2 regions of the Azospirillum sp. NS33 genome follow, and region 1 is predicted to be linked to the other one. Evidence: riboswitches for the same ligand, from Rfam matches in the RefSeq annotation. Region 1 holds a riboswitch; the other holds the start of a gene.

Region 1 (7,388 bases):
ATTCGCTTTCACGTCGACGCCGAGATCTTCGGGGAGGCCGCCCGTTTCGAGCCGCACCGCCTCTACCGGATGGCGCGCTCCAAGGCCTACCTGTTCCGCGGGGTCGAAATCCGCTGGAGCTGCGAGGCCTCCCTGCTGGCTCCCGACAGCACCACCCCGGCCCAGGAGACCCTGCATTTTCCCGGCGGCCTGCTGGACTACCTGCACGGCGCGCTGAAGGAGCGCAGGACGCTGACGCCGACCCCGTTCTCCGGACAGGTGGAGTTCCCCAACGGCCAGGGGCGGGGGGAATGGGCGGTGGCCTGGCCGGAGGACGAGGACGGCTTCTCGCACACCTACTGCAACACCGTCCCCACCCCCCAGGGCGGCACCCACGAGGCCGGCCTGCGCGCGGCGCTGGTGCGCGGGCTGAAGGGCTATGGCGAGCTGACCAGCAACAAGCGCGCCGGTCAGATCGCCGCCGAGGACGTGATGGGCGAGGCCTGCATCCTGCTGTCGGTGTTCATCCGCGAGCCGCAGTTCCAGGGCCAGACCAAGGACAAGCTGGCGACGCCGGAGGCGCAGCGCCTGGTCGAGGCGGCGGTCAAGGACCACTTCGACCACTGGCTGTCGGGCGACCCCTCGGCCTCCAACGCCCTGCTGGAGCGCCTGATCGAGAAGGCCGAGGACCGCGCCAAGCGCCGCCAGAGCAAGGAGATGGCCCGCAAGAGCGCGACCCGCCGGCTGCGGCTGCCGGGCAAGCTCGCGGACTGCTCGCGCAACTCCCCGGACGGCACGGAGATTTTCCTGGTCGAGGGCGATTCCGCCGGCGGCTCGGCCAAGCAGGCGCGCAACCGCGAGACCCAGGCGATCCTGCCCCTGCGCGGCAAGATCCTCAACGTGGCCAGCGCGACCACCGACAAGATGCGCGCGAACCAGGAGCTGAACGATCTGGTCCAGGCGCTCGGCTGCGGTCTCGGCAGGGACTTCTCGGTCGACAAGCTGCGCTACGAGCGGGTCATCATCATGACCGACGCCGACGTCGACGGCGCCCACATCGCCTCGCTGCTGATGACCTTCTTCTACCGCGAGATGGCCGGGCTGATCCAGCAGGGCCACCTCTACCTGGCGATGCCGCCGCTCTACCGCATCAGCGCCGGCACCAAGTCCCTCTACGCCCGCGACGACGCCCACAAGGAGGAGCTGATGGGGCGTGAGTTCAAGGGCCGCAAGACCGAGATCAGCCGGTTCAAGGGCCTCGGCGAGATGATGCCGGCCCAGCTGCGGGAAACCACCATGGACCCGACCCGGCGCACCCTGCTGCGGGTCGTCGTGCCCAACGCCGCCGACCCGCTGGAGGAGGACGAGGCCGCGATGACCCGCGGCCTCGTGGAGAGCCTGATGGGGCGGCGTCCGGAGCTGCGCTTCCGCTACATCCAGGAGCACGCCAGGTTCGTGCAGGCCGACGACATCGACGTGTAGGGACGCGCGGGGCGCGACCGCCGCCTCACCGCAGGTGGTCGAGCAACGGATCGTCCTCGGCCGGGCCCCGCCACCGGTCGAACCAGACGACGTCGCGCAACGGCGTGCGCTCCTGCCAGCCGGCGCTTTCCAGCTCCGGCCGGTCGTGGAAATGGGAGACGCGGCCGACGCAGAGATAGGCGATCGGCCGGATCGCCGGCGGGATGCCCAGGGCCTCGCGCAGGTCGTCGGGGCGCAGGATGCTGACCCAGCCCACCCCGATGTTCTCGGCCCGCGCCGCCAGCCAGAGGTTCTGCACCGCGCACACCGCGCTGTAGAGGTCCATCTCCGGCTGGTGGGTGCGGCCCAGGACCACGGCGCCCCGGCGGTCGCGGTCGCAGGTGACGCAGATCCCCACCGGCGCCTCGACGATGCCCTGCAGCTTCAGGGCGCGGTAGCGCCGCTGCCGCTCCCCCTCGAAGAGGTCGGCGGCCTCGCCGTTGGCGCGATCGAAGGCGTCCTTCACCCGGGCCCGCACCGCCGGGTCGCGCACCACGATGAAGTCCCAGGGCTGCATGAACCCGACCGACGGGGCGTGGTGGGCGGCGGCGAGGATGCGGGCCAGCGCGTCGTCGGGGATGGGATCGGGCTGGAACTGGCCGCGGACGTCGCGGCGGCGGTGGATGCATTTGTAGACGGCGTCGCGCTCGGCCGCTGAGAACGCGTCGTCCGGCACCTCGTCGTCGGACCGGGTGCCGGTGGTGGAGCGGGCGTCCATGGTGTCCCCTTCCTGGAGGCAAAAGGGGCCGCCGCCTGTCCGGGGCGGGGCCCTGATGCGTCCAGGCCGGTCTTCTGACTGAGGATCGTCCCGTCCGGACGCCTTCCCGGCCGCTGGCCAGTGGCGCGTGTCCGGACGGTCCCCATCACAGCGTTGGGCACGTGGCGGATTCCCACCGCCTTCCCGATTCTCCCGCAAGCCGCGGGCACCTGGCGCGGCGCCATGGTGGCACGGGACGCCCGGCGGCGCCAGAGGCCGCCGCGACCGCTCACGCGGTGCGCCGGTATTCCACGGCGTGGCCCCGCTTGTCGAAGTCGGCGCGCAGCCACCGGCCGTCCGCGGCGTACCAGATGGTTCCATCCAGGAAGTTGTCGACGGCGTAGGCGGTGGCGGCGATCCGGCGGCCGTCCAGGGTGACCGGGTCGCGGCCGCGGCGGCGCACCGACTGCGTCACCACCGTGCCCTTCACCGGGTCGATCACCCGCGGGCTGTCGAGCACGCCCGGGTTCCAGAAGCTGGCCGGCATCACGCCGGCCGCGACCGGCCGGCCGTTCAGCAGGACGCCGTCCGCGGTGTTGCGGGCCTCGACCCGATAGGCGTCGCCGTTCTCCTCGCCGCTGCTGCGGTAGCGCACCCAGCGCCCACCCACCCAGCGCTCCTCGGTCTCCTGGGAGAAGCGGTAGGCGGTGATGAACGCCACCTTCACCCGGATCCGGGTGGAGCCCAGCGCATCGAAGCCGTCGGCGGTGGGGACGAACCGCAGCGTGTGGTGGCCGGCCTCGTCGCCGTTGACGCGGATGGCGAAGCGGAGCGGTCCGGCGGGCGGCATCGTCCCGCCCTGGGCCCACCCCCGTCCGAGGCCGCCGGCCAGGATGGTGGCGCCGGTCGCCCCGGCGAGCAGCGCCCGACGGTCCAGCGTCAGCATGGCCCTCTCCCTCGTGGCGGTTGGATCGACCCTCAACAGCGGGGCCGCCGGTTCGTCCCATCATCACGCGTCGCGCGGGCTGGGCCTTGCCGTGCGGCCGGCCCGGCACCATGCTTGCGGCGACGGCCACGCCAACCGAGGGGGACACGCCATGCCGAACCGTTCCGTTTGCCGGCTACACGCCCTGGCGGTCCTGGCGCTGTCCACCGCCCCGCTGGTCGGCTGCAGCGGCGGGCGCGTGGTCGCCGACGCGCCGCTCGGCGCCTACACCCGCGGCGAGGTGCGCTACGCGGCGTCCGGCCGTGACCTGAGGGTCGTCATCCACGGCGCGCCCGCCGGCGCCGACCGGGAGCGGCTGGAGGCCGCGGTGATCGAGGCCATGGACGGGCACATCATGGGGATCGACACCCGTTTCACCACGACGCCGGGGGAGTCGGCACGCCCGGACTACAAGGTGGTGTTCGCGTTCGATCCCGCGCCGCCGGTGATGCCCTCCGCGCTGTGCCGGGAGGGGCCGGTGCCGACCCAGCCGCGCACCAGCGGCGACATGATGGTGGAGGCGGCGTTCTGCCGCGGCGGGGCCTTGACCTCGGCCACGGGATGGCTGGCGACGCCGGTCGCGGTCGACAGCGCCGCCTTCGACAGCCTGGTCGGCGATCTGACCTTCGCGCTGTTCCCGCCGGAGGAGCGCGACGACAACGATCGCTGCTTCCTCGGCGGCTGCTGAGGAAGCAGGCCGCGGCAGGCGGCGGACGTCAGCCGTGGAGCAGCCACAGCCGCAGCAGCGCCGTCACGGCGACCGGCTGCTCCATGGCCGAGAGATGGCCGCAGTGCTCCACCACCGCCAGCCGCGCCCCGGGGATCAGGGCGGCCATCTCGGTGTGCACCGCGACCCCCGACAGGGCATCCTCACGGCCGCACACCACCAGGGCCGGACAGCGCACGGCGGCCAGGGAGTCCCGGCTGTCGGGGCGGCCGATGATCGCCTCCTGCTGGCGCGCGTAGGCCTCGGCACCCAGACGGTCGGCCTGGGCGAGCACGGAGTCGACCAAGGCGCGGTCCCCGAGGTGGTCGGGGTGCAGCAACTTTGGCAGGCTGGCGGTGACCACCTGGCGCAGCCGGCCGCCGCGCGCCAGCCCGACCGCGGCGCGGCGGTTGGCGCTCTGCTCCGCGGAGTCGGCGTGGGGGTTGGTGTCGAGCAGGGCGACCCGGGCGACGCGGTCCGGCGCGCGCCGCAGGATCTCCATGGCCACGTAGCCGCCCAGGGAAAGCCCGGCCAGCGCGAACCGAGGCGGCGCGGCGGCCAGCACGGCGTCGGCCAGCGCGGCCATGGAGTCGGCGCCGCCGAGGTCGCCGACGCGGACGTCCGCCACATCGGCGAGGTGCCGGGTCTGGTGGTCCCACAGCGCCCCGTCCAGGGGCATTCCGGGCAACAGGATCAGGGGCGGGCGGTCCAAGGGGCGGGCTCCACGGGGCGGGTCAGCGGATCAGGGGAAGCAGGGACTTGAAGGCCGGGGTGTCGCCGCGGCCGGCCCACTCGAACACCACCATCTCGGTGGCCACGGCGGTCACGCCGGCGCCGCGCAAGCGGGCCACCGCCAGGTCGGCGTTGCGCGGGTCGCGCGATCCCGTGGCGTCGGCGACGACGAACACCGCGTAGCCGAGCGCGGCCAGCGAGAGCGCGGTCTGGAGCACGCAGACGTGGGCCTCGGCCCCGGCGATCACCACCTGGCGGCGACCCAGGGCCGCCAGGCGCTCGGGGAATCCGGGCTCGCGGCCGCACGCGAAATGGATCTTCCCGACCACGCAGCCATCGGGCAGCCGCTGCCGCAGCTCCGGCACGGTGCGGCCCAGCCCGGCCGGGTAGTGCTCGCTCACCAGAACCGGCACGTCGAGCGCGCGGGCGGCGTCGAGCAGCACCGCGGCGTTGCGCACAATCGCGTCGGCGCCGTGCACGGCCGGCACCAGCCGCTCCTGGACGTCGACGACGAGGAGCACGGAGTCGGCGGCGGACATCAGCATGGCGTGGCGTCTCCCGGCAATCCTCCGCCGCACCCTAGCGCACCGGGGCCGCCACCGCCACCAACACCGCCACTCCCACCGCCAGGGACGCGGTCGCCTCGGCAACACGTCCGCGGGGAAAACGCAGCGATTTCACTCCAAACGTCAATGGTGTGTTGACACCGAGCTTTGACTTCATATTCTGCGGACCCATCTAAAGGCGGACCATGGGGTCGGCTTTTCGTTCTCAGAACAGAAACAATCTGGATGCTATTCTCGGAAATCGGGCTCGGACCTGACGTCCTGCGCGCCATCGAAGACAAGGGCTACACCCAGCCGACGCCCATTCAGGAGCAGGCCATTCCCTGGGTCCTGCAGGGCCGCGACGTGCTGGGCTGTGCGCAGACCGGCACCGGCAAGACGGCGTCGTTCACCCTGCCGATGATCGACATCCTCGCCGCTGGCCGGGCCCGGGCGCGCATGCCGCGCTCGCTGATCCTGGAGCCGACGCGCGAGCTGGCCGCCCAGGTGGCGGAGAGCTTCGAAACCTACGGCCGCTACCACAAGCTGAGCATGGCGCTGCTGATCGGCGGCGAGACCTTCACCGAGCAGGTGAAGCGCCTCGACCGCGGCGTCGACGTGCTGATCGCCACGCCGGGCCGGCTCCTCGACCTGTTCGAGCGCGGCAACATCATGTTGAGCGACATCAAGGTCTTCGTGATCGACGAGGCGGACCGGATGCTCGACATGGGGTTCATCCCCGACATCGAGCGCATCGTCTCGAAGCTGCCGAAGATCCGCCAGACCCTGTTCTTCTCGGCGACGATGCCGCCGGAGATCCGCCGTCTCGCCGACAGCTTCCTGCTGAACCCCAAGGAGGTCACGGTGGCCCCGCCGGCCTCGCTGTCGGCGACGGTGACCCAGGCCCTGTGCGTCGTCGAGCATGTCGACAAGCGCAAGGCGCTGCGCCACCTGCTGCGCACCGAGGACGTGAAGAACGCCTTCATCTTCTGCAACCGCAAGCGCGACATCGCCGTGCTGCAGAAGTCGCTGGAGAGCCATGGCTTCAACGCCGGCGCCCTGCACGGCGACATGGTGCAGTCCAAGCGCACCGAGACGCTCGAGGCGTTTAAGCAGGGCAACATCACCCTGCTGGTGTGCTCCGACGTGGCGGCCCGCGGCCTTGATGTTCAGGGCTTGAGCCACGTCTTCAATTTCGACGTGCCGATCAACGCCGAGGACTACGTCCACCGGATCGGCCGGACCGGCCGTGCCGGGCGCAGCGGGCGCGCCTTCACCATCGCCTGCCCGGACGACGGCAAGGCGGTGGCGGCCATCACCCGGCTGATCGGTCGTGAGATCCCGGTGATCGCCATCGACGGGCTGGACAACCCGGGCTTCGACGACGAGGAGACGGTGCGCAGCCGCCGCGGCCGTGGCCGCGGGCGGGGCGCCAAGGAGGAGCCTCGCGAGTCGCAGCACCCCGCCCGTGGCCGGGAGGCCGTCCGCGAACGGCCCGAACGCCCGGAACGGGAGCGGACCACCGAGCGTGACCGGCCCGAGCGGGTGGCCGAGCGGGACCGACCCGAGAAGGTCATCGAGCGGGATCGCCCGGAGCGGCCCGAACGCGAGCGGCCCGAACGCGAGCGGCCCGAGCGCGAGCGGCCCGAGCGCGAGCGGGTCGAGCGGGATCGTCCGGAACGGACGGAGCGGGATCGTCCGGAACGGACGGAGCGGGAGCGGGTCGAGCGGGAGCGGGCGGAGCGGGAGCGGCCGGAGGCCGAGACCGCCCTGCCGCCGCGCGCCGAGGGGCCGGTGCGGCGGGACCGCGACCGCCGCCGCCGCCGCGACGAGGACGAGGACGACGAGTCGCCGGTGGTCGGGTTCGGCGATCACCTGCCGGCCTTCATGCTCGCCCCCACCCGCCGCCGCGTGATGCCGGAGCCGGACCCGAGCCAGGAGGGCTGAGGCGATGCAGACCATCTTCGTCATGGTCAAATGCGACCTCGGCAAGGCGTACGACGTGGCCGACGCGGCGGTGCAGGGCATCGAGCAGGTGTCGGAGGTCCACTCGACCTCCGGCCAGTACGATCTGCTGATGAAATGCTATCTCGCCCAGGATTCCGACATCGGGCGATTCGTCACGGACAGCATCCAGACGCTTCCCGGAGTCCGCGACACCTTCACGCTGATCGCCTTCAAGGCCTTCGCCTGAGGCACGGGAGCCGCACCCGGCAGCCCGCG
Region 2 (7,388 bases), on a different contig from region 1:
CCGCGCCGCGCCGTGACGGTCGCACCCCTTGCGGCGCACCGGAGCGTTGCGGCACACTTCGGCCGCTTTGCCGTTCCAGCCCCGGGTGCCATGATCCCGCCCACCCCCCGGCCCGCCGCGCTCGCGGCCCTTCTCGGCTGCCTGGCCCTGTCGGGGACGGCCGCGGCCCACCCCCATGTCTGGATCGACGCCACCGCGGTCTTCCACTTCGATTCGCGCCAGCGGTTGGCCGCCGTCGAGACCCGCTGGCTGTTCGACGACGTCTTCAGCGTGTACGAGGTGGAGGGTCGCGACGCCGACGGCGACGGCCGTTTCGCCTCCGACGAACTGCAGCCGCTGGCCGACGAGACCGCGGAGCGCCTCGCCGGGTGGGGCTATTTCAGCCTGCTCAAGCACGGCGACCGGCGGCTGGAGCTGGGGCCGGCCACGGTGGCGCGCATGCGCTTCGAGGGCGGCCGGCTGGAATTCAGCCTGACCCTGCCGCTGGCCGCACCGCTGGTGGCCGACGGCCCCCCGCTGCGCTTCGCCATGTTCGACCCGTCCTTCTACATCGACATCGCGCCGCCGGTGGAATCGCCGGTCCGTCTCGCCGGGACCGTGCCCGCGTCGTGCCGGGCGACGCTGGACCGCGTCGCCGACCGGGAGCAGGGCTTCGTGCCGGACGAGGTGGCGCTCGACGCCGACCCCGACCCGGCGCAGCCGGAGGACAGCCTGGGTGCGGCCTTCGCCGACTGGATCGTGCTGTCCTGCGGGGACCGCCCGTGACCGGCCGGGGGCGGGCCGTCGCCGTCGGTCTGGGTCTCGTCCTGCTGCTGGGTGCCGCCGTCGCCGCCCTGGAGCCGGGCGCCGTCTGGGCGCAGGCGGCGGCCTGGCTGCGCCACTGGCAGGGCGATCTGCACCGCGCCCTGGTTGCCGCGCTGCGCGCCGTCCGCGACGAGGGGATGGTGGCCGCGGGCGGGCTGGCCGCCGCGTCCTTCGCCTACGGCGTGGTCCACGCCGCCGGGCCGGGCCACGGCAAGGCGGTGATCGCCGCCTATGTCCTGGCCGACGGGCGGCGGCTGCGGCGCGGCCTGGCGCTGGCCTGGGCGGCGTCGCTGGCGCAGGCCGCCACCGCGGTGGTCGTGGTCGGCATGGTGGTCTTCGTCCTGGGCGCCGCGGGACGCGAGGCGCGGCCGGTGGCGGAGATCCTGGAACGGCTCGGCTACGGCCTCACCGCGGCGCTCGGCGCGGCGATGGTCTGGTCGGCCCTGCGGCGCCCGCGCCACGGCGCCCTCGGCCACGTCTGCGGCCACAGCCACCATGATCACGACCATCACCACGACCATTCCGGTGGCCCGGGCTGCGGTCACGCCGTGGCGCCGCCGGCCGGGGCCGGACAGGGGTGGCGGCGTGCCGCGGCGGTGGTGGTTTCGGTGGGGGTGCGCCCGTGCAGCGGCGCCCTGGTGGTCCTGGCCTTCGCCCAGGCCATCGGGTTCTTCGCCGCCGGTGTGGCGGCGACCCTGGCCATGGCGGTGGGGACGGCGATCACCGTGTCGGCGCTGGCGGTGCTGGCGGTCGGCTCGCGCCGCCTCGCCCTGGCCGCCACGGCCGGCGACGCGCGCTGGGTCGGGCGCGTCGAAACGGGCATGACGCTGCTGGCGGGGACCGCCCTGCTGGCGATCGGCGCCCTCCTGCTGGCCGCGTCGCTGACGGCCCAGCCCGCGCCCTTCCGCTGACCACGGCGTTTGTGGTTTTGACGGCGCGACAATCTGTCGTATGCTGCCGGCCGTGAGGGTTTCCCGCAAGGGAACCAGAGGGAATCCGGTGCGGCAGGACCGCGGCGCGTCGACGCGCCGTCCCTGTCAATGCCGGGGCTGCCCCCGCAACTGTAAGCGGCGAGTCCGAGGCCATCCATGCCACTGGGAAACCGGGAAGGCGGGCCGCGGGCGCCCGAGCCGCGAGCCAGGAAACCTGCCCTCACCGGCCGTGGCCCGTCGGCGCCGCGACCGTTTCCGCCTGGACGCCGGGGTGAGCGTTGTGGGCTGTGGCTCGACGCGCCCCTTCGTGCGCCGGGCCGCCGCCGGTTCCCCTTTTGCGTCTCCCGCACCGGTCCCGCCGCCTTGCCGGCGGGCCACCGCATCGTCTTGGGAGATCGACCCGTGACCCGCCTGTTCCTTGCCGTTTCCGCCGCCGCCGCCGTCCTGGCCGGTGGCAGCGCCGCGCACGCGCATTTCCAGCTCATCTACACGCCCGACGTCCACCTGGCCCGGCCCGGCGACGTGCCGCTCAAGCTCATCTTCTGGCACCCCTTCGAGAACGGCCACGTCATGGACATGGGTGTGCCGGACTCCTTCGTCCTGGTCCACAAGGGCGAACGGACCGACCTGATGGACCGCCTCAAGCCGATCACCTTCACGGGCGCCGGGAACGCCGCCAAGGCCTACGACGCCACGGTGCCGGTCAAGCTGAACGGTGACTACGTGCTGGCGCTGGTCCCCGCGCCCTACTACGAGCCGAGCGAGGACATCTACATCCAGCAGATCACCAAGTCGTTCCTCAACAAGGGCGGGATTCCCACGGACTGGCAGGAGCCGGTGGGGCTGGCCACCGAGATCGTGCCGATGATCAAGCCGACCAACGTCATCGCCGGGTCGACCTTCACCGGGCGGGTGCTCGCCGACGGCAAGCCGGTGGCCGGCGCCGAGATCGAGATCGAATACATGGCGGCCGAGCCCGACATGGCGACCAACGCGCCGACCGCGCCGAAGGCCGCGCCGATGCCCGGCGGCGCGGTGGTCGTCGTCACCGGCGCGGACGGCGTGTTCACCTTCGGCATCCCCAGGGCCGGCTTCTGGGGCTTCGCCGCGCTGGGCGTCGGCCCGGCGACGGAACACGCCGGCAAGGAGCTGTCCCAGGACGCCGTCCTGTGGGTGCGCGCCTTCGACCTGAACTGAGCCCCCGGACGGAGCACGGCCATGCACATCGTGGACGGAGCGCTGTCGGCGCAGGTGGTGATCGGCGGCGCCGCGCTGGCGGTGGCGGGCGTCGGCTACGGCCTGCGCTCCCTGCCGATGGAGAAGATCCCGGCGGCCGGGGTGCTGAGCGCCACTTTCTTCGTGGCCTCCCTGGTGCACGTGCCGCTGGGGCCGTCCAGCGTGCACCTGATCATGAACGGCCTGGCCGGGCTGGTGCTCGGCTGGGCCGCCTTCCCGGCCCTGTTCGTGGGGTTGCTTCTGCAGGCGGTGTTCTTCGGATTCGGCGGGCTGACGGTGCTCGGCGTCAATGCCGTGAACATCGCCCTGCCGGCGGTCATCGTCCACGTCACGTGCCGCAGGGGGGTGGCCGCCGCCTCCCCGGCCGGCGCGGCGGTGTGGGGCGCGGTCGGCGGCGGCCTCTCCATCGCCCTGACCGCCGCCTTCGTCGCCCTCTCGCTGGCCCTGTCGGGCGACGCCTTCGTGGCCGCCGCCAAGCTGGTGTTCTTTGCGCACATTCCCGTCATGATCATCGAGTCGCTTCTGACCGCGGCCGCGGTGCTGCTGGCGCGCAAGGTGAAGCCGGAGCTGTTCGACGCCCTGGCGTCGCGCCCCGCATGGGAGGACCGTCATGTCTAGGCTGCTTGCCACGCTGGCCCTTGCCGCCGCCGTGCTGGGGGCGCCGGCGCCGGCCGCGGCCCACAAGGTGGTCGCCGCGGTCTACGCGGGAACCACGGTGATCGAGGGCGAGGTGGGCTTCTCCAACGGTGACACCGCCGCCGATGCCCTGGTCGAGGTCTTCGACGGGACCGGCGCCAAGCTGGGCGAGACCCGGACGGACGCCGACGGCTTCTTCACCTTCACCCCCGTCGGGCGCGTCACCCACGTCTTTCGCGCCGACCTCGGCGCCGGCCACGTCGTCGAGATCCACATGGACGCCGCGGAGCTGCCGGGCGCCGCGGCGGGTGCCGCCCCGGCTGCTGCCACCGCACCCGCGACCGCGCCTGGCGCGGCCGCCGCTGCGCCGCTGGGCGAGGAGCAGCGGGCGGCGATCGCCGAGGCGGTGCGGCGGGAGATCGTGCCGCTGCGCCGCGAGCTGGCCGCCTACAAGGAGAAGACCGACCTGCAATCGGTGCTGGGCGGGCTCGGCTACATCGCCGGCCTGTTCGGGGTCGGGTTCTATCTGGCGGCGCGCCGCCGTCTGGGGAGGACCTGAGGTGGGCCACGTCGTCTCGTCCGAGCGGCCGGAGTGGCGCGGCCTCGACCCGGTGGCCGCGGACGGCGTCGTCCGCCGCATCGACCCGCGGGTGCGCATTCTCGCCGCCACCGCGTTCGCCGTGGCGGTGGTCGCCTGCTCCGCCCTGCCGGTGCTGGCGCTCGCCCTCGGGCTGGCGCTGGCGGCGATGCTGCTGGCCCGGCTGCCGGCGGCGGCGACGCTGCGGCGCATGGCGGCGATGGACGCCTTCATCGTCTTCATCCTGCTGATGCTGCCCTTCACGGTGCCGGGCGACCCCATCCTCACCGTGTGGGGGGTGAGCGCGTCGTGGCAGGGGCTGGTCCGCGGCGTGGAGATCGCGCTGAAGGCCAACGCCGTGGTGCTGGCGCTGATGGCCCTGGTCGGCTCCATGTCGCCGGTCACGCTGGGCCACGCGCTGCACCGGCTGCGGGTGCCGGTCAACCTGGTGCACCTGCTGCTGTTCACGGTGCGCTACATCGACGTTCTGCACCAGGAGTACCGGCGCCTGCGCACGGCCATGCGCACCCGCGGCTTCCGCCCCGCCAACTCGCTCCACACCTTGCGCAGCTTCGGCTATCTGGTGGGCATGATGCTGGTGCGCGCCCTGGAACGCTCCGAGCGCATCCTCGCGGCCATGAAATGCCGCGGCTTTTCCGGGACCATCCCGCTCCTCGACGACCTCCACCTGGGGCGGCGCGACGCCGTGTTCGCCGGCCTGGTGGCGCTCGCCTGCCTCGCCCTGCTCACCCTGGATGGTCTCCATGGCGCCGTTTCTTGACCTCTCGGGCCTGCGCTTCGGCTATCCCGGCCAGCCGGTGGTGCTCGATGGGGTCGACCTGACCCTGGCCGCGGGCGAGCGGCTGTGCATCGTCGGCCCCAACGGGGCGGGCAAGAGCACCCTGCTGCACCTGGTGGTCGGGCTGCTGCGCCCGGCGGCCGGGCGCATCGTCGCCTTCGGCGCCGAGCGGCGCGGCGAGGCCGATTTCCATGAGGTGCGTTGTCGCGCCGGCCTGGTGTTCCAGGACCCCGACGACCAGCTGTTCTGCCCGACGGTGCTGGAGGACGTCGCCTTCGGGCCGCTCAACATGGGCCGGTCCCGGGCCGAGGCGGCGGCGATCGTCGAGGCGGTGCTGGACCGCCTGGGCCTGGCCCGGCTGCGCGACCGCGTCACCCACAAGCTGTCGGGCGGCGAGAAGCGCCTGGTGACCCTGGCCGCCGTGCTGGCCATGGAGCCCGACGTGCTGCTACTGGACGAGCCGACCAACGCCCTGGACGAGGCGACGACCGAACGGGTGGTGGCGATCCTGAACGCGCTGCCCCAGGCGATGATCGTGGTCTCCCACGACGCCGCCTTCCGCGACCGCGTCGCCACCCGCACCCTCCACCTGCGCGACGGCCGGCTGGTCGCGGCGGGGTAGGATCAGCGCCGGACGGATGCTCCAGGCACCTCGGTCGTCTGGTGCCCGTCCATCGCGACGCCGAACTGCTTTCGATAGGCGCCGGGCGGCAGGCCGGTCAGCTTCTGGAACAGCTTGCGGAACGCGGCCGGGTCCGAATAGCCGACATCCCAGGCGATGCGGTCGACCGGCGTCAGTGTCCGTTCCAGCGCCTGGCGTGCCTTGGCGACGCGGACCTGCTGAAGATACTCGACCGGCGTAAAGCCGGTTGCCGCGCGGAACCGGCGAAGGAAGGTGCGTGCCGTCATCCCCGCGGCCATCGCCAGATCGGCCACGCCGTGCACGCTCGCGGCATGGGCATGGATGTGATGCTGGCTTTGCCGGATCGCGTCGTCCCGGTGGTCGAGGCGGGCCACGAACTGGGCAAAGGGGCGCTGGCTGTGACGCGGCGGCTCGACCAGCAGGAAACGCGCGGTCGCCAGCATGGTCGCAGGGCCGAGCAGGCGGCCCACCAGGGTCAGGCCCAGATCGGCCCAGGCGAGGATGCCCCCGGCGGTCATGATGTCGCCGTCGTCCAGAACCATGTGATCCTCGGCCAGATGCACCTTCGGAAAGCGTTGCGCCAACTGCCTGGCAAAGGCCCAGTGGGTCGTGACGCGGCGCCCGTCGATCAGCCCGGTTTCCGCCAGGACGAAGGCCCCTGCGCAGACGGAACAGAGTGTCGTGCCAGCCGCATGCTGGTCGCGCAGCCAGCGTGCCGCGGCCGGCGTGGCGGCCATGTGTTCGGGCATGACGATGCTGGGCGGGGCGATCGCATGGGTCAGCCGGTGAGGCGCGCCGGGATGGCTGTCCCAGATGCACGTGACACCGTCATCCGTCGCCTCCCAGTGCGAGACGCGGATGGTGCGCGGCTCGTCGCCCGCCCACTCACCGGCAATACGGAAGAGGTCGGTGAGCCCGTAGACCGCCGCCAGCTGGCAGTCCGGGTAGCGAAGCAGGCCGATTTCGGCCACCACCCCAGGATTCTGCGACATTGTCCGTTTTGCCCCGATGATTAGCATTTTCGCCACGCGCATTCCTGCACCCCGAGGCGTAACGTGTCCACACTGGAAGCGGCACCGATGACGGGAAACCGGGCCGGACGCACACGCGTCGCGATCGGAGCCCCGTCGCTGGCCTTCCCATCCTGCACCGCGCGACAACCGCACAAACCGAAGGAGACATCACCATGGCGGCGATCAAGACCCAGGACGGCACCAGCATCTTCTACAAGGACTGGGGCCCGCGCGACGCACAGCCCGTCGTTTTCCACCACGGCTGGCCGCTGTCCGGCGACGACTGGGACAACCAGATGCTCTGCTTCCTCGCGCAAGGCTACCGCGTCATCGCCCATGACCGGCGCGGCCATGGCCGTTCGGACCAGACCGACACCGGCAACGACATGGACACCTACGCCAGCGACGTGATCGAGCTGGCCCGGGCGCTGGACCTCACGAACGCGGTCCATATCGGCCATTCCACCGGTGGCGGCGAGGTGGCCCATTACGCCGCCCGGGCCGAAGCCGGCCGCATCGCCAAGGCCGTGCTGATCGGCGCGGTCCCCCCGGTCATGGTGAAGTCGGCCGCCAACCCCGACGGCATCCCGCTGGAGGTCTTCGACGGCTTCCGCGCTGCGCTGGTCGGCAACCGGGCGCAGTTCTTCCGCGATGTCCCCTCGGGGCCGTTCTACGGCTTCAACCGGGAGGGGGCGACCGTCAGCCAGGGTCTGATCGACAACTGGTGGCGTCAGGGCATGGCGGGCGG

The links. Region 1 has a riboswitch for cobalamin ahead of bluB (5,6-dimethylbenzimidazole synthase). Riboswitches for the same ligand answer to the same signal wherever they lie in the genome.
Region 2: another riboswitch for cobalamin. It lies ahead of AC6H2I_RS25650 (DUF4198 domain-containing protein); the one in region 1 lies ahead of bluB (5,6-dimethylbenzimidazole synthase).

Annotation. Positions count from the first base shown of each region.
Region 1 is NZ_BAAKJB010000010.1:131,030-138,417, reverse strand. Features, by position in the region: gene parE (DNA topoisomerase IV subunit B) at 1-1,461, shown strand, start outside; gene bluB (5,6-dimethylbenzimidazole synthase) at 1,487-2,218, opposite strand; cobalamin riboswitch at 2,280-2,431, opposite strand; gene AC6H2I_RS11465 (DUF6134 family protein) at 2,487-3,143, opposite strand; gene AC6H2I_RS11460 (hypothetical protein) at 3,295-3,870, shown strand; gene AC6H2I_RS11455 (alpha/beta fold hydrolase) at 3,899-4,600, opposite strand; gene AC6H2I_RS11450 (hydrolase) at 4,623-5,165, opposite strand; gene AC6H2I_RS11445 (DEAD/DEAH box helicase) at 5,412-7,112, shown strand; gene AC6H2I_RS11440 (Lrp/AsnC ligand binding domain-containing protein) at 7,117-7,359, shown strand.
Region 2 is NZ_BAAKJB010000039.1:17,114-24,501, reverse strand. Features, by position in the region: gene AC6H2I_RS25665 (hypothetical protein) at 1-16, shown strand, start outside; gene AC6H2I_RS25660 (DUF1007 family protein) at 91-765, shown strand; gene AC6H2I_RS25655 (nickel/cobalt transporter) at 762-1,715, shown strand; cobalamin riboswitch at 1,755-1,972, shown strand; gene AC6H2I_RS25650 (DUF4198 domain-containing protein) at 2,139-2,933, shown strand; gene cbiM (cobalt transporter CbiM) at 2,955-3,590, shown strand; gene AC6H2I_RS25640 (NikL family nickel/cobalt ECF transporter subunit) at 3,583-4,167, shown strand; gene cbiQ (cobalt ECF transporter T component CbiQ) at 4,169-4,966, shown strand; gene AC6H2I_RS25630 (energy-coupling factor ABC transporter ATP-binding protein) at 4,950-5,606, shown strand; gene AC6H2I_RS25625 (GlxA family transcriptional regulator) at 5,609-6,661, opposite strand; gene AC6H2I_RS25620 (alpha/beta fold hydrolase) at 6,814-7,388, shown strand, end outside.